4 regions of the Geodermatophilus sp. SYSU D01186 genome follow, and region 4 is predicted to be linked to each of the others. Evidence: riboswitches for the same ligand, from Rfam matches in the RefSeq annotation. Region 4 holds a riboswitch; each other region holds the start of a gene.
What was found. Region 4 has a riboswitch for cyclic di-AMP ahead of ACI784_RS09695 (M23 family metallopeptidase). Riboswitches for the same ligand answer to the same signal wherever they lie in the genome.
Positions count from the first base shown of each region.

Region 1: another riboswitch for cyclic di-AMP. It lies ahead of ACI784_RS13285 (C40 family peptidase); the one in region 4 lies ahead of ACI784_RS09695 (M23 family metallopeptidase).
Region 2: another riboswitch for cyclic di-AMP. It lies ahead of ACI784_RS12140 (hypothetical protein); the one in region 4 lies ahead of ACI784_RS09695 (M23 family metallopeptidase).
Region 3: another riboswitch for cyclic di-AMP. It lies ahead of ACI784_RS11210 (C40 family peptidase); the one in region 4 lies ahead of ACI784_RS09695 (M23 family metallopeptidase).

Region 1 covers NZ_JBJGYW010000016.1:20,576-25,818, reverse strand. Annotated here, with positions in the region: gene ACI784_RS13310 (serine hydrolase domain-containing protein) at 1-225, opposite strand, end outside; gene ACI784_RS13305 (DUF3817 domain-containing protein) at 277-603, opposite strand; gene ACI784_RS13300 (hypothetical protein) at 600-1,196, opposite strand; gene ACI784_RS13295 (hypothetical protein) at 1,224-1,769, shown strand; gene ACI784_RS13290 (DUF2568 domain-containing protein) at 1,747-2,124, opposite strand; gene ACI784_RS13285 (C40 family peptidase) at 2,302-3,357, opposite strand; cyclic di-AMP (ydaO/yuaA leader) riboswitch at 3,373-3,519, opposite strand; gene ACI784_RS13280 (hypothetical protein) at 3,719-3,898, shown strand; gene ACI784_RS13275 (phytoene desaturase family protein) at 3,927-5,243, shown strand, end outside.
Region 2 covers NZ_JBJGYW010000014.1:35,700-40,942, forward strand. Annotated here, with positions in the region: partial or broken gene ACI784_RS12130 (SDR family oxidoreductase) at 1-878, opposite strand, end outside; gene ACI784_RS12135 (ArsC/Spx/MgsR family protein) at 1,197-1,571, shown strand; gene ACI784_RS12140 (hypothetical protein) at 1,587-2,522, opposite strand; cyclic di-AMP (ydaO/yuaA leader) riboswitch at 2,802-2,952, opposite strand; gene ACI784_RS12145 (dihydrodipicolinate synthase family protein) at 3,104-3,988, opposite strand; gene ACI784_RS12150 (sugar kinase) at 3,991-4,962, opposite strand; gene ACI784_RS12155 (Nramp family divalent metal transporter) at 4,955-5,243, opposite strand, start outside.
Region 3 covers NZ_JBJGYW010000012.1:99,392-104,634, reverse strand. Annotated here, with positions in the region: gene ACI784_RS11235 (NmrA/HSCARG family protein) at 1-748, opposite strand, end outside; gene ACI784_RS11230 (SMP-30/gluconolactonase/LRE family protein) at 793-1,692, shown strand; gene ACI784_RS11225 (hypothetical protein) at 1,740-1,964, opposite strand; gene ACI784_RS11220 (NAD(P)-dependent oxidoreductase) at 2,018-2,344, opposite strand; gene ACI784_RS11215 (hypothetical protein) at 2,391-2,555, opposite strand; cyclic di-AMP (ydaO/yuaA leader) riboswitch at 2,915-3,041, shown strand; gene ACI784_RS11210 (C40 family peptidase) at 3,057-3,554, shown strand; gene ACI784_RS11205 (hypothetical protein) at 3,578-3,949, opposite strand; gene ACI784_RS11200 (HAD domain-containing protein) at 4,153-4,671, shown strand; gene ACI784_RS11195 (hypothetical protein) at 4,679-5,243, opposite strand, start outside.
Region 4 covers NZ_JBJGYW010000010.1:51,876-57,118, reverse strand. Annotated here, with positions in the region: gene ACI784_RS09715 (bestrophin-like domain) at 1-802, opposite strand, end outside; gene ACI784_RS09710 (DUF6325 family protein) at 1,123-1,596, opposite strand; gene ACI784_RS09705 (hypothetical protein) at 2,227-2,616, shown strand; tRNA gene ACI784_RS09700 (tRNA-Ile) at 2,711-2,784, opposite strand; cyclic di-AMP (ydaO/yuaA leader) riboswitch at 3,188-3,326, shown strand; gene ACI784_RS09695 (M23 family metallopeptidase) at 3,359-4,540, shown strand; gene ACI784_RS09690 (maleylpyruvate isomerase N-terminal domain-containing protein) at 4,609-5,243, opposite strand, start outside.

The DNA.
Region 1 (5,243 bases), on a different contig from region 4:
GCGCAGCCGCAGCACCGCCACGGCGGTCACCGTCTTGCTGATCGACCCCAGCCGGTACTGGACGTCGGTGTGCGGCTCGGGGACGTCGCCGCGCCCGGCCGACCAGGCCAGCCCGTCCTCCCGGACGACGCCGGCGACCAGGCTGGGCGCGCGGCCGTCGCGCTGCACCCGCGCGACGCGGGCGAGGAGGGTGCGGGCGGTGGAGGGCAGGACCGGTTCGGGCACGACCGCGAACCTAGACGCGCCCGCCCGGGGCGCGGGCGGGCAGGGCTCGCGTCAGGCGCTCGGGACGGGCTCGGGCAGCGGCAGCCGCTCGGTGCGGGTCGCCCAGCGGTCGAACCACAGGGTGGCCAGCGGCGGCACCGATGCGGCGAGGGCGAACAGCGTGGTCAGCGCGTTCCAGCGCAGCACGCGGGCCGCGAGGAGCGAGACCAGCACGTAGGCGACGAAGATGCCGCCGTGGATCGGCCCGAAGATCTGCACGCCGCGCTCGGAGGACGCGAGCACCCACTTCACGAACATGCCGAACAGCAGGCCCACCCAGGAACAGGCCTCGGCGAGGGCGACGGCACGGAAGGCGAGGGCGACGGCGCGGGGGTTCATCGCCCCCCATCCTCCCCGATGCGCGGCCCGAGGTACGCCGCGCCCCGCGGGGAGAGCTCGTAGCCGACCGCGAGGCTGCGGGTCAGGCCCAGCTCCTTCAGCCGGCGGACGTCGCGCTTGAACGGCAGCGCCTCCCGGCCCAGGACGGCGGCGAGGTCGGGCGCCCGCACCCCGGGGCGTTCCGCGATCAGGCGCAGCACGGTGCGCGTCCACGGTCCGGCGGCGCGGGCGGCGTCCCACCGGTCGAGGCACGCGTCGAGCTCGGCCCGCTCCGCCGCGGAGAGGGCCCCCTGCTCACGCAGCGCCACCCGCGGGTCGGCGCCCGCCCCGCGCACGTGCATCCGGTAGACGTGCGTGCCGGGGCGGCGGTCCAGCAGCCGGAGCAGCCGGTCGCGGGAGGGGACGCCGGCGGCCACGGCGTCCGCCTCGGTGATGTCGGCGGGGTCCACCTCGGTGACGTCGACGACCTCGACCACCCCCGCCGCCGTGCGCTGGGTGCTGCCGGGGCGCATGCGCGGCCGGTCCCAGCGGCGGAACGCCAGCGTGACCACCCCCTCCATGATCGCGGCGGCGGTGGCCGGTGGGATCAGCACGGCCGGATGCTGGCAGGGTCGACGCCCGTGCGGGGACTGGCGCGGCGGGAGTTCTGCCTCGTGCTGCTGCGGCGGATGGCCGACCTGCGCCCCGACCTGGTCGCGGAGGCGCTGCCCCGGCTGGGGGCCACCCGCGCCGAGGCGCACGCCGCGCACACCCGCTGGCAGGCGCTGCAGCACTCGCCGCGGGCCCCGCGGGGGCTGGCGCTGCGCAGCGCCGTCCTCGGGCCGCCGGACGAGCTCGAGGACCGCCGGTTCGGCGACCTCGACGTCCAGGTCCGCCGGTGGCCGGTGCCGCTGTGGCCCCACCTCTACTGGGAGGTGCTGTCCGGTCCCGGCGGGTCGGTGCTCAACGAGCACCTGGTCCGGGCGCCAGGCTCACCCGTCCCACCCGCGTCCGCGGCGCGGCTGCTGGTGTGGGAGCACGTGCTCGACGACGTCGTCGGCCTGCCCGGGGCACGCAGCGTCGACCCCGGCGTGGTCACCCGCTGGGAGGTCGCGCTGCCCGGCGGGGCCCGGGCGCGGTTCGTGTGGGGGCTGCTGCAGGAGGTCAGCGGAGGGCCGGGGCGCTGACGGCGTCCGCCGACGCCGGGGAGGTGAGGGGCCCGGAGAGCACGGTGCCGAGCACGGCCGCCGCGGCGAGGACGACGGCCAGCCGCGGCGAGCCGCTGACCAGCAGCGCGGCCACCGCGCCCCCGAAGACGACGACCTTCACGAGGACGGCGAGCGCGGCCACCTGCACCACGGCCTGCGGCGCAGCGAACACGCCCCACAGGACGGCCACCCCCAGGGGTAGGCCGAGACCGAGGAGCCAGCGGCCGGCCGTCGTCGCGCCGGCGGTGGCGCCCCAGTACCCGAGCGCACCGAGCGCGCCGAGCTCCGCGGCGAACGCGACGCCCGCCCAGGCCCACTGCCATGCCTGCGCCATACCCACCTCCTGTTGTGAACAGTGCTCTCTTTCGAGATCAGTGTTCACGAGCGCGTCGGCGCGGTCAAGGTCCGGAGACGCGCGGAGCCCCGGTCGCGTCGTGCGACCGGGGCTCCGGGATGACCCCGTCCAGGGCACCGCCCCGAGCAGGCGAGGGGGAGAGGACGGGGCCCTTTCTCAGCCGGCGATGCGGTTGAACCGCGGCGTGGCGCCCATGGCGTCGACGCTGGCGACCTTGACGACGTCGCCGGAGGTCGGCGCGTGCACCATCTGGCCGTTGCCGAGGTAGATGCCGATGTGGCTGACCGGGCTGTAGAAGGCGACCAGGTCACCGGGGCGCGCCTCGGCCCGGGACACCTGGGTGCCCATGGACGCCTGCATGCGGCTGGAGTGCGGCAGGCTGATGCCGGCGGCCTTGAAGGCGTACTGCACGAGCCCGGAGCAGTCGTAGGAGCCCGGCCCGGCCGCCGCCCAGACGTAGGGCTTGCCACGCTGGGCCATGGCCGTGTCGATCGCGGTCTGGACAGCCCCGCTACCGACCACCACCGGCGCGGAGGCCGCGGGCGCCGGCGCGGAGCGCTCGGCGCGGCTGGCGCGCTCGGCCCCGCCACCGTGGGCGGTCGCGGCCGCCTCGAGGGCGGCCCGCCGCTCGTCGGCGGACAGCCGGGCGTAGTCGGCCTGGTAGGCGTTGATCTGCTCCTGCAGGTCGGCCTGCTGCGCGGCGACGGCGTCGTACTGCGCCTGGGCCTCGGTGGCGGCGCGGTCGGCCACCGCCTGGGCCTCCGCGGCGACCTCGCCGGCCGCGACGGCCTGGTCCAGCAGCACGTTCTGGTGGCCGGCGACGGTCTCCAGCAGCGTGACCCGGTTGACGAACTCCTCGGCCGAGCCGCTGGTCATGAGCGCCTGCAGCGAGCCCATGCTGTCGCCGGTGAAGGCACTGCGGGCGATGCCGCGGACCTGCTGCTGGGCCGCGGTCACCGCGCCCTGCGCGTCGGTCACCGCCGCGGCGGCCTGCTGGGCGGCGGCCTGCTGGGCGGCGAGGGCCTCGCGGGCCTCGTTGAACTCCTCGGTGACGACCTCCAGCTCGTGGCCGCGGGCCGCGACCAGGGCGGCGGCCTCCTGCGCGGTGGCCGGCTCCTCCGCTTCGGCGGACGACGGCACGAGGGTGATGCCGAGGGCGCCGGTGACGGCCAGGACGAGGGCAGCGCGGCGGGCGGTGCGAGGGGACGCCATGGGGCGGCGGCACTCCGTTTCTTCCACGGCCGCCTACCGGGTTAGCTGACGGGTTCGGGCGGGAAGGCGCCCGGCGCGCCGGCCACGGCCGTGCGCGCTTCACCCCAGTGCTGCGGTGGGTCCCCGGCCCCGCGCCCCCGGGGAGGAGGGCGCGTGCTCGGCGGCGTCCTCGGGGTGTCACCCAGGTTGGTGACGGAGCGCCCCGCCGGACACACACACCGTAAGGGCCGTGACGCTGCCGTGACAATTACCTGGATGTGATTTGGTGGACTCTCGACTCCATCCGCCACACACGCGGGACCGGTGGGTCCGGTGGTGCCGGTGGGGTTTGGCGACCGCTCCCCGCGAGCACGTCCAGCGCATGGACCTCAGACGCCCCCTGGCCGCCCTCCTCCTCGCCGGGGTGCTCGCCGGGTGCAGCAGCACCGAGACCGGCGGGAACACCGACGTGAACCGCAACGAGCAGGACTGCGGCACCGCCGAGCAGGCTCCCGGGCAGGGCTGCGAGGAGAGCGAGGACGCGCCCGCCGAGGGCAGCTGACGGTGCCGGCACCGGCTACGGTCCGCCGGTGAGCGGAGCGGGCGCGTACGACGCCGTCGTCGTCGGTGGTGGGCACAACGGGCTGGTGGCCGCGGCCTACCTGGCCAGGGCCGGCTGGTCGGTGCTGGTGCTCGAGCGCCGCGAACGGGTGGGCGGCGCCGCGGTCAGCGAGCAGGTGTTCCCCGGCGTCGACGTCCGGCTGTCGGCCTACTCGTACCTGGTGAGCCTCCTGCCCGACCGGATCGTCGCCGACCTCGACCTGGAGGTGACCCTCGCCGACCGCGCCGTGGCCTCCTACACCGCCGTCCCCGGGGGCGCGGGGCTGCTCGTGGAGCGGGACGAGGGGCCGGCCACGGCCGCCTCGTTCCGCGCGCTGACCGGCTCAGACGCCGAACTGGCCGGCTGGCAGCGCTTCTACGGCCGCCTGGCCACGCTGGCCGAGGACCTCGCCCCCACCCTCATCGAGCCGCTGCTCTCCCCTCAGGAGCTGGCCGGCCGGCTGCGCGACCCGCAGCTGTGGCAGGACCTCCAGCAGCGCCCCCTGGCCGACGTCGTGGGCGACCACCTGACCTCGGACGTGGTGCAGGGCGTGGCACTGACCGACGGGCTCATCGGCACCTTCGCCGACGTGCACGACCCCGGCTCGGCCGCCGGCCGCTGCTTCCTCTACCACGTGGTCGGCAACGGCACGGGGCGCTGGCGGGTGCCGGTGGGCGGCATGGGCGCGGTCACCGGCGCCATGGCCGCCGCGGCCCGCGGGGCCGGCGCCGAGCTGGTCACCCGCGCCACGGTGACCGCGCTGGAGCCGCGCGCCGACGGCGTCACGGTGCACTGGACCGACGACGACGGCACCGAGCGCGCGGTGGACGCCGGGCACGTGGTCTGCGGCGCGGCGCCCGCGGTGCTCGACCGGCTGACCGGCGCACCGCCCCGGCCCACCACCGACGGCGCCCAGCTCAAGGTCAACATGGTGCTGGCGCGGCTGCCCCGGCTGCGCTCGGGCGTCGACCCCGCCATCGCCTTCGCCGGCACCTTCCACGTCGACGAGGCCGCGGGCCAGCTCGACGCGGCCCACGCGCAGGCCGCCGCCGGCCGGCTGCCCGACGTCATCCCGTTCGAGGTGTACTGCCACTCGCTGTCCGACCCCTCGATCCTGGGGCCGGCCGAGCAGGCGGCGGGGTACCAGACGCTCACCCTGTTCGGCCTGCACACACCGGCGGCGCTGTTCCGCGACGACCCGGTGGGCACCCGCCGGGAGGCGGTGCGGCGGGTCGTCGCCCAGCTCGACGCGCACCTGGCCGAGCCGCTGCTGGACTGCCTGGCCCGTGACGGCGACGGCGAGCTC
Region 2 (5,243 bases), on a different contig from region 4:
GCGGTGTCGTACCCGTCCAGGGGGGCGAAGAGGTTGTCCGGCGCGTCGGCCGGCTCGGGCACGCCCGTGTCGTGGGCCTCGAACCCGAAGCGGGTCATGAGCGCGTCGACCAGGCGGGGGGCGAGCTTCTCGCCGAGGATCAGCGCCTTCGCCGACCCGCCGGCGACGACGTCCCGGACCGGGTGCTCCGCGGCGTGCAGGACGGCCTCCACGACGACCTCGGGCTGGTAGATCGGCGGCGGCGCGACGGGCTTGACGCCGATCTTCGTCCGCGCCTGGTCGAACAGCGGAGTGTTGATGGTCGCGGGCAGGACCTGGGTGATGCTGACCGGCAGGCCCCCCCGGCGCACCTCGGTCCGGAGCGTCTCCAGGAACCCGTCGATGCCGTGCTTGGTCGCGCAGTAGGCCGTCTGGAGGGGCACCCCGCGCTCGGCGCCCATCGAGGAGATGGAGACGAACGCGCCGCCGTCCCGCCTGAGGTGCGGCAGGGCGGCCATGGCCCCGTGGACCTGGCCCATCAGGTCGACGTCGACGACCCGCTGGAACTCCTCCGGCGTCGTCTCCTCGAACGGGGCGACGAGCAGGACGGCGGCGGCGTGCACCCACGTGTCCAGCCGGCCGTACTCGTCGACCGCGCGCTGGGCCACCCGTCGCACCTGGGCCGCGTCGGCGACCTCGGCGACCACGGCGCAGGCCTCGCCGCCGGCCGCCCGGATCTCCTCGACGAGGGACCGCAGCCCCGCCTCGCCCCGTGCCGCGACGACGACCCGCGCACCCTCGGCGGCGAACCGGGCCGCGATCGCGCGGCCGATGCCGCTCGACGCGCCCATCACGACGACGACCTGCTCGCCCACCGGCTTCAACCGTGTCTGTGCCATGGCGGGTGCCCCACCCCGGCGAGACGCGGCCGCTGGGCGTGTCGGCCGGATGTGTCCGGCGCGACACCGGGGCCGGCCCGGGTGCGCACGCGCCACGGCCCCGGCGCGGGGGTTTCACGGCCACGCCGGGGCCGGTCGGCCGACGGGGTGCCCTCGGACGGCGTCGCCCAAACCCCCGTGTCGGACGTTGGCGGGCGGGGCGCACCCGAGGGAACGCCCCAGGGCCCCGCCCGCCGACCAGCATGCCGCCGACCGGTGCACCCCGCAACAGATGTCTAGGACGTCTGCCGATCGGCGTGGGCACCATAGGGTCGCACTGTGGAGGTCTGGTTCAACCCGTCCTGTTCCAAGTGCCGCACCGCGCGCGACCACCTGGAGGAGGCCGGCGTGGAGTACACCCTGCGCCGCTACCTCGACGACCCGCCGACCGAGTCGGAGCTGCGCGCCGCGCTGGGCGCGCTCGCGCTGCAGCCGTGGGACGTCACGCGGATGTCCGAGCCGCTGGCCCGCGAGCTCGGGCTGCGGGACCTCCCCCGGGACGCCGACACGTGGGTCCGGCTGCTGGTGCAGCACCCGAGGCTGATCCAGCGCCCGCTCGTGCTCACCGACGACGGCCGGGCGTGGGTCGCCCGGGACGACGAGACGCTGACCGAGGTGGTCGCGGCCGCCCGCGACGCGCACGGGCGGCCGTGACCGCCGGGGAGGCGGTCAGCCCCGGTAGTTCACGTGGACGTGGTCCATGTGGTTGGCCGTCGGGCTGCCGCGGTCGGCCATGGCCTTCCAGGCACCGTTCGGCGAGCTGAGCATCCGCTGCTTCCAGATGATGTAGTCCACGCCCAGCTCGTCCCAGTGGGCGATGTGGTACTGGGCGATCGTGTCCCCGAGCGCGGAGCTGGTCATGTAGTCCAGCGCCAGGCCCGAGGGGTGGCCGCCCGGGTCGGCGGCGCTGGCACGGGTGCCGCCGATGGTGATGCCGGCGGCGCCGGGCACGTTGCTGACCACCGCGTTGGCGGCCGCCTGCGCCGGGGGCTTCGTGGGCCCGGCGGTGTTGGTGATGCGCGCGACGGTGGTGGCCGCGACGCTCCCCGAGGCCGCGGCCGTTCCGGCGGACCCACCGGAACGTTGCGGGGCGGCCTTCGCCGCCTGGGCGGCCTTCGCGGCCTCGGCGGCCTGCGCGGCCTCGGCAGCCTTCGCGGCCTCGGCGGCCTTCGCGGCCTCGGCAGCCTTCGCGGCCTCGGCAGCCTTCGCGGCCTCGGCGGCCCGCGCTGCGGCCTCCTCCTCGGCCTTCCGGCGGTCCAGCTCGGCCTGGTCGGCGGCGGCCTGGGCCTGCTGCGCCGCGGTCTGCTCGGCCTCGCGGCTGCTGCGGCTGGCGGTCAGCTGCTCGAGCGACTCCAGGTCCGGCGTCGCCTGGGCGGCGGGGGCGGAGTCGGCGGTCAGCCCGAGCTCAGCGGCGACGCTGACCGACTCCGACGGCCCGGCCTCGGCCTGCGCGGCCGGGTCCGAGCCGAACAGGACGTTGACCATGAGGGCGCCGGCGGTGGCCACGCCGAGGTACAGCGCGGGACGGCGGACGGTCGCCGGGGGACGGCGGCGCGAACCGCTGCGGCGGTCGGCGGCGCGACCGGTTGTCGTGCGGGGGTCCATGAGGGGGTGTGCTCCGGGGTCTACGGCGCAGCGGCGCGCCGGAGGGCGGCGGGCTGCGGGGGCGAGCGGGCAGCGGGGCTGCGGTCGTCCGGGCGCCTGCGCGGGTCACCGGGGAAGCGGCGGTCAGCCGGTCGAGCGGAGGTGCTCGAGGTGGGCCCGCGGGCGGCGTGCGTCAGGGACGGCCGCGTGCGATCAGGTGCGCGGGGGCACCCGGCTCGGGCGGTACCGGCTCGGGCAGGGTCGTGCTGCAGGGCAAGGGCGCGCCATCCGGCGGCTCTCCGTTCTTCCGATGGCCGCCTACCGAGTTAGCTGACGGGTTCGGGCGGGAAGCAGCCCTACTCGTTCCGGACGGATGCCCGGAGCGGGATTCACCCCAGTACTGCGATGGGTCCCCGGCTCACCCCGGAGGGCGACTCGGCGGCGTCCGTTCGGGGCTCCCCGGGCGGGGACGCGACGGTCGAGCGGACCACCCCACCGTAACCGTCGTTATGCAGTTGTGACAATCCGTGGCCGTCGTTTCGTCGGGTGACCCGCGTCGCGCAGCGCCCGATCGACGGCCGGACGGTGTAGGGGCTGGACCCTCAGCCGACGGGGACCGCCACGGCGCGCTCGACCGCGGCCGCGGCGTCGAAGGACGCCGGCACCGGCACCAGGGGCGGGCGCACGGTGCCCATGGGGTGCCCGTGCCGCCGCTCGGCGATGCGCTTGAGCATCCCCGGCGCGACGAACTCCTTGGTCATCGCCCGCACCTGCTGCAGGTGGGCCGACAGCGCCGCGGCGTCGGCCGCCCGCCCGCCGCGGACGTGCTGGTAGAGCGCGACGACCTGCTCGGGGACGATGTTGGCCAGCGCCGAGATCGAGCCGGTGGCGGTCAGCAGGCGGGCCGGCAGGTCGTCCTCGGTACCGACCAGCACGCCCTTGCCCGCCGCGTGCACGGCCTCGGCGTAGCCGGCCTCCCCGCCGGAGTCCTTCACCCCCCACACCGGCAGCGCGGTCACGAGCTCCGCGGGGACGGGCACCGCGTACTTGGGGATGTGGTAGACGACCACCGGGTGCCGGGTGGCGGCCAGGACCCGCTCGTAGAACACCCGCAGGCCCTCGGCCGCGGCCGGCCGGAAGTAGTACGGCGGGAGCACCATCACCGCCCGCACCGGCAGGTCCGCCAACTCCGCCAGCAGGTCCAGGGTGTCCGGCAGGTTCCCCTCCGCCACCGTCGGGACGACGTGCAGCGGCCCCACCTCCGGCAGCAGGGCCTCCAGCACGGCCAGCTTCTCCCGCGGGGACACCGACGGCCCCTCGCCGTTGGTGCCGAACGGGATGACCCCGGCCACGCCCTGCCCGGCCAGCCAGCGGACGTGGCCCAGGTAGGAGTCGACGTCGATGCTGAAGCGCTCGTCGTCGCGGAAGGGCGTCACGTTCGCCACGTAGACACCCTCGAGCACGCCGGCGGGGTCGTCGGGGTGCATCGTCACCTCCCGAGGTCGACGGTCCGGTCCAGGAACGCGGTCAGTTCACGGCGGCTGGGCAGGCCCTCGTAGTCGCCGCGGTCCTGCACGCAGAAGGCGCCCATGGCGTTGGCGGTGCGCAGACGCTCGGCCGGCCCGCAGCCCCACAGGGTGGCCGCGAGGTAGCCGGCGGCGAACGCGTCGCCGGCACCGACCGGGTCGAGCTGTCGGGCGGGGAACCCCGGGGAGGTCAGCCGCTCGCCGTCCACCCGGGCCGCGCAGCCGCGCGCGCCGAGCTTGAGCACGACCTCGGCGGGCCCGGCGTCGGCCAGCCGCTCCAGGCACGTGTCGTCGTCCCAGCCCCACAGGGCGCGGGCCTCGTCGTGGCCGGCCAGCAGGACGTCGACGTGCGGGAACATCGCCTCGCTGGCGGCGCGGGCCGCGGCCGGCTCCCACAGCCGGCTGCGGTAGTTGACGTCGTAGCTCACCCGCACGCCCGCCGCCCGCGCCGTCCGTGCCGCCCACGGCAGGAACTCCGCGGCCTCCGGGGAGAGCGCCCCGGTGATCCCGGTGAGGTGCAGGAAGGCCGCACCCTCGAGGACGGCGGGGTCGAAGGCGCCCGGGGCGAGGGTCGAGGCCGCCGAGCCGCGGCGGTAGTAGTGGACCCGCAGCGCCCCGGCGACCTCCTCGCGCAGGTAGAGGCCGGTCGGGCGGTCCGGCACCCGGCGCACCGCACGGGTGTCCACACCCTCGGCCCGCACCCGGTGCAGCACCAGCTCGCCGGGCTCGTCGTCCCCGAGGATGCTCACCCAGGCGGCCGGGACGCCCAGCCGCGACAGCCCGATGGCGACGTTGCTCTCCGCGCCGCCGATCGACAGCGTCACCGCCCCGGCGTGCCGGAGCCGGCCGGGCGCCGTCGGGACGACGAGCACCATCGTCTCCCCCGCGGTGACCACCCGCGGGACGGCCGCGGCGACCTCCCCCGGGTCACCCACCGAAGAGCTTCGCCAGCTGCTCGTTGAACGTCAGCACCGACAGGAAGCCGAACAGCAGGAAGGACCAGACCAGCGCGGCGACCCGCAACCCGCCCGGGCGGATCTCCTTCGGCAGCATCCGCCGGTTCACCAGGAGCAGCAGCGCCGAGTAGATGAACATCATCAGCCCGCCGGTCACCGCGGAGATGACCAGCAGGATCAACGGCTGCGACAGCCCGGACAGCAGGACGATGCAGCCGATCGCCACCAGGCCCCAGACCAGCGCGAAGTAGATCTTGCTC
Region 3 (5,243 bases), on a different contig from region 4:
GCGGGTGCGCGAACCAGGCGAACATCGCCCGGGAGTCCTCGTCGAGGCCGTCCAGCGGCAGCGCCTCGTAGCGGCCCGGCCGCCCGGCGCGCTCGCCGAAGGCCGCGGCGATCTGCTCGCCGGTCCGCTCGTCGCCGCCGATCTCGATGCTGCCGCCGGGCACCCGCGAGGGGTCCACGAGCACGGCGGCGGTGACCGCGCCGATGTCGGCGACGGCGATCATCTGCAGCGGCACACCGGCCGGCAGCGGCATCCGGACGACGACCTCGGCGCCGTCGGCCGCCACCATCCACGGCAGGTTCTCCATGAAGAACACGGGCCGCACGATCGTCGCCGGCAGGCCGAGGATCGCGATGTGCTCCTCGACGCGGCGCTTGCTCTCGAAGTGCGGGATGCCGGTGGACCGCTCCGCGCCGCCGACGGAGGTGAACACCAGGTGCTCGACGCTGGCGTCGGCGGCCGCGTCGGCCAGCGCGATCCCCTGGGCCACCTCCACCTCCGGGCCGCCCGCGCCGAACGGGGTCGTCATCGCGAACACCCGCTGGGCGCCGCGGAACGCCGTCCGGAGGCTCGCCGGGTCCTGCAGGTCGGCGCGCACCAGCTCGGCGCCGCGGTCGGCGAGGTCGTGGGCCTTCGCCGGGTCGCGGACCAGCGCGCGGACCCGGGCGCCGGCGTCCAGCAGCGCGCGGGCGGTGGCGCCGCCCTGCTGTCCGGTGGCTCCGACGACGGCGATCACGGGGTCGGGCATGCGGTACTCCTCCAGGGGGTCGGGTCCCCCTAGGGTGCCCGACCATGGCAGAGCGGCAGCTCAGGACGGTCCTGGAGGGCGGCGGGTTCTTCGAGGGCCCGCGCTGGCACGAGGGCACCTGGTGGGTGTCGGACTTCTACCGCCACACGGTCAGCCGGGTGGCCGCCGACGGCGCGGAGACGGTCGTGGTCGAGGTGGAGCAGCAGCCGTCGGGGCTCGGCTGGCTGCCCGACGGCTCGCTGGTGGTCGTGTCGATGAAGGACCGCCGCGTGCTCCGGTACGCCGACGGGTCGCTCAGCACGTACGCCGACCTCGCCCGGCACTGCGGGGGGCACCTCAACGACCTCGTCGTGGACGCGCAGGGGCACGTGTTCGTCGGCGACTTCGGCTTCGACCTGATGGGCGGCGGCGCGGCGGCGACCGCGTCGCTCAAGCGGGTCGACCCGGACGGCACGGTCAGCGTCGCCGCCGACGGGCTGCAGTTCCCGAACGGCTCGGTGATCACCCCGGACGGCGGCACGCTGGTCGTCGGCGAGACGCTGGGCAACCGGTACACCGCCTTCGACCTGGGCGCCGACGGGTCGCTGACCAACCGGCGGGTCTGGGCGTCGCTGGGCCCCGAGGTCACCGGGACGACGGTCGACGAGGTGCTCGGTCAGCTGGTGGTCGCCCCGGACGGCTGCGCGCTGGACGCCGAGGGCCTGATCTGGGCCGCCGACGCGGTGGGCGGCCGGCTGGTGCGGGTGGCCGAGGGCGGGCGGGTGGTCGACGAGATCTCCGCGCCGTCCGGGCTCGGGGTGTACGCCTGCATGCTCGGCGGGGACGACGGCCGCACGCTGCTGATGTGCTGCGCGCCGGACTTCTACGAGCACAACCGCGCGCCGGTGCGCGAGGCGGTGCTGCTGGCGACCGAGGTCGACGTCCCCCACGCCGGCCGGCCGTAGTCAGGCGGACGTCCGCCGGCTGTCCCGCTCCTCCGGCTGACCGGGGGTCAGCTCCCGGTGGCGCCGGGAGGCGGCTCCGCCGGGCGCGGCTGCCCGTCACTGCCGGGCACACTGGGGTCGACGGTCCCCATGGTGCCGCCCTGGGCTGCGCGCGGCTCCTCCTGCTGCGACGGCGGCCCGACCAGGTCGGGTTCCTCGCGCTCGCCCGGGTTGCCGCCGGTGGCCTCGTTGGCGCCCCCGTAGGGGCGGCCGGTCATGTTGCCCTCTGTCATCTCCGGACCTCCTCGTCCTGGGTGCGGGGGTGGGTACCCGGGGCGGGCGGCGCTCACGCGGGGGCGAGGACGCGGACCGGGGAGCCGGCGAGGAAGGCGGCGACGTCCTCGACGGCGTCGCGGAAGAACACCTCGTAGGTGGCGCGGGTGACGTAGCCGAGGTGCGGGTGGAGGACGGTGTTCGGCGCGGTCCGGATCGGGGCGTCGGCGGGCAGCGGCTCCCGGTCGTGGACGTCGACGCCTGCCCCGGCGATGCGGCCGTCGCGCAGGGCCCGGACGAGGGCGGCCTCGTCGACGATCGGGCCGCGCGAGGTGTTGACCAGGATCGCGGTCGGCTTCATCCGGGCGAGCTCGGCGGCGCAGGTCAGAGCATGCGGCAACGGCCCCTGCCCGGGGATCCGGGAGGGGCCGCTGCCGGGCGGTGGATCAGTAGCCGCGGCCCCGGCCGTAGCCCTTGCCGCCGCCCTTCTGCTTGGCCTGGTAGTCGGCGATGAACTTCTTGATCTTCGCCTGGTTCTCCGGCTTGCGGGCCTCCTGGATGACCTTCGCCGCGATCCCCGACGCCACGAGCTTCCGGATCATGCCGGCCATGTGGTTCCTCCTCGGTTGGTTGCGTTGATCGTGCCCGCCCAACGGCCCGGCCAACCACCGAGGTTCCCGTGGCGATACGTGGGGTCGTCCCTACGGACGGTCAGGGCACTCCGCATGGGGTCCAACTGCCCTTGACTTCGCTGACCTGCCCAATTGCCAGCAGCGACGGGACCTTGGTCCCGGTGTCCGACGTGGTGGGACTGCGTGTCGCGCGCGTGTCGGCCCGCGTCTCGCCCGGGCGCCCTCGCGCCGGCGCTCGCCCGGCGTGGCCGCGCGCGTGCGTCTAGCGTCCTCTGCGGTCCCGACGGGCCCCCGTTGCCGAAACCGTGGCGACACCCGTCGGACCCCGCCGAACAGGGGCGTGGCCACTGCCGCGCCCGGACCGGGGACCCACCGAAGCACAGGGGTGAAACACGGCCTGTTGCCGTGCCGGGCGACCTCCCGCCCGAACCCGACAGCTAACCCGGTAGGCGGACGGATGGAACAGGAGAACCGTCGTCGATGACGACTGCCCGCACGTCCTCAGCCCGTCGCACCATCCGTGGGATCGCGGTCGCCGCGATCGCCGGCGCCGGGATCGCCCTCACACCCGCCACCGCCTCGGCCGCCCCGGACACCACCGCCGTGTCGGCCGCGGCGGTCGCCAGCCCGGCGGCGCAGAGCGCCGTGAACACCGCACTCGCCCAGGTGGGCGATCCCTACCGCTGGGGCGCCTCCGGCCCCAACGCGTTCGACTGCTCCGGCCTGACCTCGTTCGCCTACCGGGCGGCCGGCGTCGGGCTCCCGCGCACCGCCCGGGCGCAGTCCGGCGCCGGGGTGGCGGTCTCCCGCGACAACCTGCAGCCAGGTGACCTGCTGTTCTTCTACCGCCCCGTCTCGCACGTCGCGATGTACATCGGCAACGGCAAGATGGTGCACGCCTTGCGGCCGGGGCAGCCGGTGAGGGTCGACAACGTGAGCTACATGCCGAGTTACGCCGGCGCCCGCCGCATCGCCTGACCTGCTCTGCCGGTGTCCTGTCGCTAGTGGCGGCAGGGCACCGGCGGCTGGTCGGCCGGCTGCAGCGAGAAGACCGAGCCGGCGTCGCGCGGCCAGGAGTGCAGGAACAGCAGTCCGAGGCGGGTGTTGACGAACGCCTCGGGTCCCGCCTCGCGGACCAGGTCCGCCAGGTGGCCGGTGTCGTGGTTGCGGTGCCGCTGCAGCTCGTCGCCGACGGCCAGCGTGACGACGTCCCCGACGGCACCCATCACGACGACCGGCTGCCAGTGGGCGTCGTCGGCCTGCGCCAGCCGGACGTGCGCCGGGTGCGGGGCGTGGCCGCGGGCGAGGCGGCGGCAGGGAATCGGCGTCTCGACGCGGCTCGAACCCGGGTGTGACTCGAGGTGGTCGGACACTGGCTCCCCCTGGTTCCGTGCTCCACCGGACGACCGGCGGACAGTCAGCGAACCACCTCGCTGCCCCGCTCGCCGGGGTGCCGAACGTCCCGGACGGCGAAGTCGCCCGTGTGGGTGCCCGCTCTGCCGTCGAGGTGACGGACGGCGACGGGTCAGCCGGGCGCGACGCCAGGAAGGGGCCGCGCTCGGGTACGACGGTGGCCATGGCCGCGAGTGGAGACGTGCCGATCCTGCTGCTGGACGTCGACGGCGTGCTCAACGCGGCCTGCAGGGACCTCCCCGAGGGCTGGCGACGCGGGACGTTCAACGGCTTCGTGCTGTCGTGGGACCCGACGGTCACCGCCCGGCTGCGCGAGCTGCACGAGTCGGGCCGGGTGGAGATCCAGTGGCTGACGACCTGGGCCTGCGACGCCGACCGGCTGCTGGCCGAGCCGATGGGGCTCCCGCGCGGGCTGAGGGTGCACGCCCGGGAGGGGGCCGCGCCCACCGGCTTCCGCGGGCCGCTCGGGAGGGCGACGGACTGGTGGAAGCTGGCCTGTGCCCGCGTCGTCGCCGAGGCCGAGCCGGGACGACGCATCGTCTGGATCGACGACGACCTCGCCGAGCAGGCCGCCGACACCGGCGAGTGGCTGGCCGCCCACCCGCACGTGCTGGTGGTCGCACCGACCCTGGGCGTCGGGCTCACGCACGCCCAGCTCGACGAGATCGAGGCGTGGCTGTGAGGTTCGGCTACGAGACGCGGACGAAGTCGCGGCCGTTCCAGTGCCACCGCACGGTGATCGGGATGGACGGGCCCTCGGCACGGTTGTCCTCCGGCGCGTAGGCCCACATCCCGGCCACGATGTCGCCGTCCCGGACCGACAGCGCGGTCGGGTCGTAGAGCGGCGTCAGGACCGTCGACTCCTGCAGCGTGCGCGGGCTGGGCAGGACCGCGAGCCGTTCCCCGTCGGCGGCGAACACCTGGACCTCGTCGAGGATCCCGTTGGACGGCTGCGGGGAGCACTGCAGCAGCACGACCGTGTCGGGCTCGCCGTCCCCGTCGACGTCACCACTCGCGCTGGCCACGAAACGGACGTCGTAGTACTCGTAGTACGGGCTCCGGCTCGCGTCGGCGGGCACACGCGCGGCCCCGCCGTCGAGGTCCGCCCGGAAGCCGCCCGGGACGATCCCGTCGCAGGTCACGCTGTACATGGCGTCGGACCAGTCGGGCGCCGGTTCCGGGGAGGGCCCGGGCTCGGCCCCGCTGCCCCCGGCAGCGGCGCACCCGGCGAGCAGGCACGCCGCGAGGCCGGCC
Region 4 (5,243 bases):
CGGGAGCGCTGGATGCGGGTGGACCGGACATGGAGGCATGGACGTCCACGAGGGGGGTCGCCGGGACCCGGATGAGGCCCCTGGCCGGGCGGTCGAGGTCGAAGGTCACCACGAGCAGGACCGTGACGAGCAGGGCCGCGACCACCGTCGTGGCCAGACCGCGCCGGATGGAGGACAGGTGCAGGGCGAGGTGCAGGGCCAGCGCGCCGAGAGCCACGGCAGCCCCGACGACCTCCACGACGAGCACGGCCGTCGGCACACGGTTCGTCAGTGCGTACACACGGGTGGACTGCGCGTCGAACATCTCGTTGAGCGACTCGACGTACAGACGGGGGGCACTGGCGACCGGTTCTCGCTCGAGAGCGTCTCCGGCCAGCGACCAGAGCCGGCGCTGGTCGCGCTCACTCGCTGACAGTGCCGCCTGCTGGGCGGGGCTTCCCGGCACCGAGTCGGCGATCTCGATGCTGGTCCGGGTGTACCGCCGCAGCACGTCGAGCGTCTCGGTGCGCATCGGCTCGGGAAGGGTCTGCGCGCGCAGGTAGGTCGTACCGATGGCGTTGGCCTCGTCGACGGTGTCGGCCCTGCGGGTCTCGTACCGTCCCAGGGCGAGGCTGAGGCCGAAGGCGAGGAGCAGGCCCATGAAGCCGATGAGCGCCCCTTGCAGCACCCCGAGCGGCTCTCGGAACCTGTCCGAGGAACGGCCCATCCGCTGGCCGATGAACAGCCCGCCGAGCGTCGTGCCGATCATGACCAGACCGAGCAGAGCCGCCAGCACCCAGGTGTTCAGCCCGAAGAACAGCATGCTGCCCCCTCCGGGCCACGTGGCCTCCGCAGGAGAGTGCTCGGGGCGACCCGAGGCGCCTCCGACGCGGCGCAGCACCCGGCCGGACCGGAGGGCGCATCTGTCGCGGCTGAGGCGGGGTGCGCTGCCGGCGAAGCGGTCAGCGACGTCGGTAGCGTCGGTCCTCTCGCCGGTCCTCTCGCCGGTCCTCCCGGCGGTCGGTGCGCCGCGCCACTCCGTGGGCGACGACCGCGGCGGTCCCGACGGTCACAGCGGTGCGGGCGACCGGGGCGGGGCCGATGACCGCGGCCCGGCGCATCCTCCTGGCTGCCAGTGGCATGTCAGTCCTCCTGTCTCGCGTCGTCCTCGTCGAGCGCGGCGAGCATGGCCTGGACCGGGATGCGGCCGCTGGCCACCAGCTGGCCGCCGGCGTGCCGGACGGCCGAGGCGAACGGGGCCGCCCAGGTGTTCTCCCAGACCAGCAGCGCCGCGGTGCTCCCCGGCTCGATGGCCGCTGCGACGGCCAGGACGTCCTGCTCGCTGAGCAGCATCGCGAGCTCGCCCTCGTAGGCCCGCAGGGCGCCGACGTCGGACTCGTCGACGTCGCCGAGCTCGAAGAAGTCGAGCGTCCCGTCGTCGTCCTTCCGGATGAGCAGCAGGTCCAGGACCCGGACCGTGCCGCGGTCGACCAGCTCGGCGAGGGCGGGGGCGATCTCTCCGTTGAACCTGCTCCCGGGGAACTCGACGACGATCCAGTCGACCGGTCCGAGCTCGTCGACGGCTTCGCGGGCCTCTGCGGTCACCTGTTGTGTCACGCCGCACCTCCCTGTGTCGGCCGGGGCATGGCCCTGGTGGGTGACTGGAGGATCTGCTCGTTCGGCCGGCCGGTCCTCACCCCTCGAGGACGACCCGCCGCGGCGAGGACCCGGCCGGGCCACTCCGGGGTCGCCGCCGGCTCTCGCCGTCAGCCGGCGGGGGAGGCTCCGGGCGGCCGCCGAGCCGCCTGCCCGGGGCCGGCCGCGGACGCGGTCGACGGCCTGGTTGGGGGAGGAGGTGCCGAGCTTGCGGTAGATGGAGGTGACCTGTGCCGTGATGGTGCGGACCGACAGGTGCACCGACGCGGTGCTGATCACGCTGTTGCTCGTCATCGGCACCCTGCTGGTCGCGGACGGGCTCAGGGCTGCATGAGCATGGCGGCGCCTCGGATGGGGACCGGTGGGGCGGGTGCGGCTCGAACTGGCGGTCCGTGTGTCCGCCACCTGGGTGTTCACGGATGGCGCGCGCCGCGTACGGCCAGCTGGACAGCCGTGCCGGACCGGTGCTAGGACGGTCCCCGTCCTGTCGCCCGCGAGCTGTGCCGTCGCGAGCGAGAGAGGGGATCGAGGCCGGCCATCGGGTGACGATCGCTACAACGCTGAGGGGCGATGGCTGTGAGAAGACGTCGCATGGCAGTTCCGGCGGTCGCGGCATCGACGGTGATCGGGGTCGTACTCGCGCCTGCGGCCCTGGCCGGCACGGTGCCTGTCGTCACCACGACGTGTCCGAAGACGCTCACCGTCGCCACGTTCGAGCCGGGGGAAGAGGTGTCAGGCAACGCGACCGTGACCTCACGGGACGCAGCAGACCGGCTGAACCGAGGTGAGGGCCTCTTCCTCCTGGAGGAGGGCACGTCCAGGCCGTTCACCATGGCGGTGCACCTGGGCGCCGAGAGCGACGTGAGCCAGCCCTTCTCCTTCACCGCGTCGGGGACCTCGCTGAGCGCTTGCCTGCTCGCGACGACTCACGGTGGTGGGGAGGAGAACATCGGCACCGTGTGGACGAACGTGACGGCATAGCACCTGGGCCATCGCGGGTCGCTCCGCGGGGGAGCCGAGCCGGGACCGGGACGAGGCCCGCAGGACCGAGGCCCCGGCCTGCGGGCCCGATCGGTGGGGCGGGTGGGGCTCGAACCCACGACCCAGGGATTATGAGTCCCATGCTCTGACCGGCTGAGCTACCGCCCCGGTGTGCTCCAGCCTGCCAGATGGCGGCCGGCCGCCGACGGGGCCGTGAGGGTGAGCCCGCCGGGCGGTTTCGGGGGAACTGTGCGCGACATCTCAGCGGCGGCGGCCCGGTGCCCGGGACGTGGCCGCGGCCGCCTGCGGCCCACCGCGCGGCCCGGGCCGTCCTCGCAGGTCACCGCGGGAGTCGCGCGAGCGGTGGAGCGGTCCTGAAGATCAGCTCTCCGGGGTCGCGTACTCACGCCTCGTAGCGGGATGTCACTCCTTCGGGCAACGAGGCGCGCCGGAGGTGTTACTCGATCGTGACCGCGGGGGGTCACTCAAGGTAGTTTTCCCGACGGCCTCGCCGGGTTCCGCTCCTCGACACACGAGGGCACCGGCCTGGCCCCGCCGAACCGCCGACGCCTCCCTCCGGGGGCCGAGACGGACCGGGGACCCACCGTTCCACTGGGGTGAGTCCTGCCTGCGTAGGGGGACGCAGGCGGGTAGGGCGCCGTCCGGCCCGAACCCGTCAGCTAACTCGGTAGGCGGTCGCGAGGATGGGAGAACCGTCGCCTTGGCGACCCTGCACCACCTGATGACCCTGCCTGCGCGCGGAGCGCCGGCCCGCCGGCTGCTGCGTGCGCCTCGCCGGGCGCTCGTCGTCGCCGCCGTGGTCGGCGGGCTGCTGGCCGGCACCCCGGCCGCGCTCGCCGCCCCCACCGTCTCCGGCACCTCCGAGCAGGAGAGCCTGGCCGCCGAGGTCGCCCGCATCGAGCAGTTGGTCACCGCCGCCGAGGAGAAGCTGCAGCGGATGACCGTCGAGGCCGAGGCCGCCGCCGACGCCGCTCTCGTCGCCCGCGCGGAGCTGGCCACCGCCCAGGCTGAGGCCGATGCCACCGCCGCCGAGCTGGCCACCGCCCAGGCCGACGTCGCCGCCGCCGAGGAGGACGTCGCCACCCTGGGGCGGGAGGCCTACATGGGGGCCGACAACCGCTACGGCGACATCGAGCTCATCCTCGACGCCGAGAGCCCCACCGAGTTGCTGCAGCAGGCGGCGACGATGGACGTCCTCGGCGCCCAGCGCGCCGCGCGGCTGACCGACTTCCTCGCCGTCGAGCAGCGGGTCGAGGAGGCCGACCGGGCCGCCCGGGCCGCGGTGACCCGGCTCGACGAGGCCGCCCGCGCCGCCGACGAGGCCGAGGCGGCCGCCACCGCTCACCTCGCCGAGGCGCAGTCCGAGTACGACGCCGTCGCGGCGCAGAAGGCCGCTCTCGACGAGCAGTACCGCGCCGCCGGCGAGCGCCTGCTCGCCGCGCAGGGCGCGGCCGACCCCGCCGCCGCCTTCAACGCCCGGCTCGACGCCCGGGCGCAGGGCACGACCGGCATGCCGACCGCCGGCCGGCTCACCTCCTGCTACGGCGCCCGCTGGGGCACGATGCACCAGGGCATCGACATCGCCGCCCCCATCGGCACCCCGATCTACGTGCCGGAGGACGGCGTCGTCCTCCAGGCGGGGCCGGCCAGCGGCTTCGGCCTGGCCGTGTACGTGCAGCACGCCGACGGTCAGATCACCCTCTACGGCCACGTGAACCAGTTCTCCGTCACCGCGGGCCAGGTGGTGACCGCGGGCCAGCAGATCGCCGAGGTCGGCAACCGTGGCCAGTCCACCGGGCCGCACCTGCACTTCGAGGTGCACCAGGGCGGCCTCTACGCCAACCGGGTCAACCCGATGCCCTGGCTGGCGCAGCACGGCATCGCCCTCGGTGGCGGGTGCTGACCTCGACCTGACCTGACGCGGACGGCCCGCGGCCCCCGGTGCTCCGGCGGCCGCGGGCCGCCGTGCGTTCAGCGGCGGCCGCGCAGCCGCCCGAGCAGGCCGCCGACGCCGCCGAGGGTCTGCGCGGCCAGCTGCAGGATCGGCCCGCCGGGGATGCCCGGCGCGACCTGGACGACCGGGGCCAGCGCGAGCAGCCCGCCGAGCTCGTGCACCCGCAGCCGCCGCCGGGCCAGCGCCGCGACCGGGTTGACCCGACCGGAGGCCGCCTCGAGCAGCAGGTCCGCCGGCGCCTCCACGGCGGTGCCCTGCGGTGCTCCCGGGGCCACCCGCCGCACGGTCCAGCCCGCCGGGTCGGCGGCGAAGGCCCAGCCGCCCTCCGGCGTCGCCAGGGTGGCGCCGCCGGTGATGCCGACGGACGCGGACAGGGCGCCGGTCACGTCCGCGAGGGCCGCCAGGCCCGCCTGCAGGACCGGCTCCGGCACCGGCGGGGCGCCGCACGCTGTGAGGTCCAGCCCGTGCACGGCCAGCTCGTACGCCTGGCCCAGTACGACGCTGAGCAGGGGCAGGGTGCCCACGACCGCGACCGCCGGTGCGGTGTCCAGCTCGACGGGCCCATCGGCGAGGTATCGGGCGGTGGCGTCGCGGTTGCGCCGCAGCGCGGCCAGCACCTCCTCCCGCGTCGCGTCCCGGTGGGCGGCGGTGA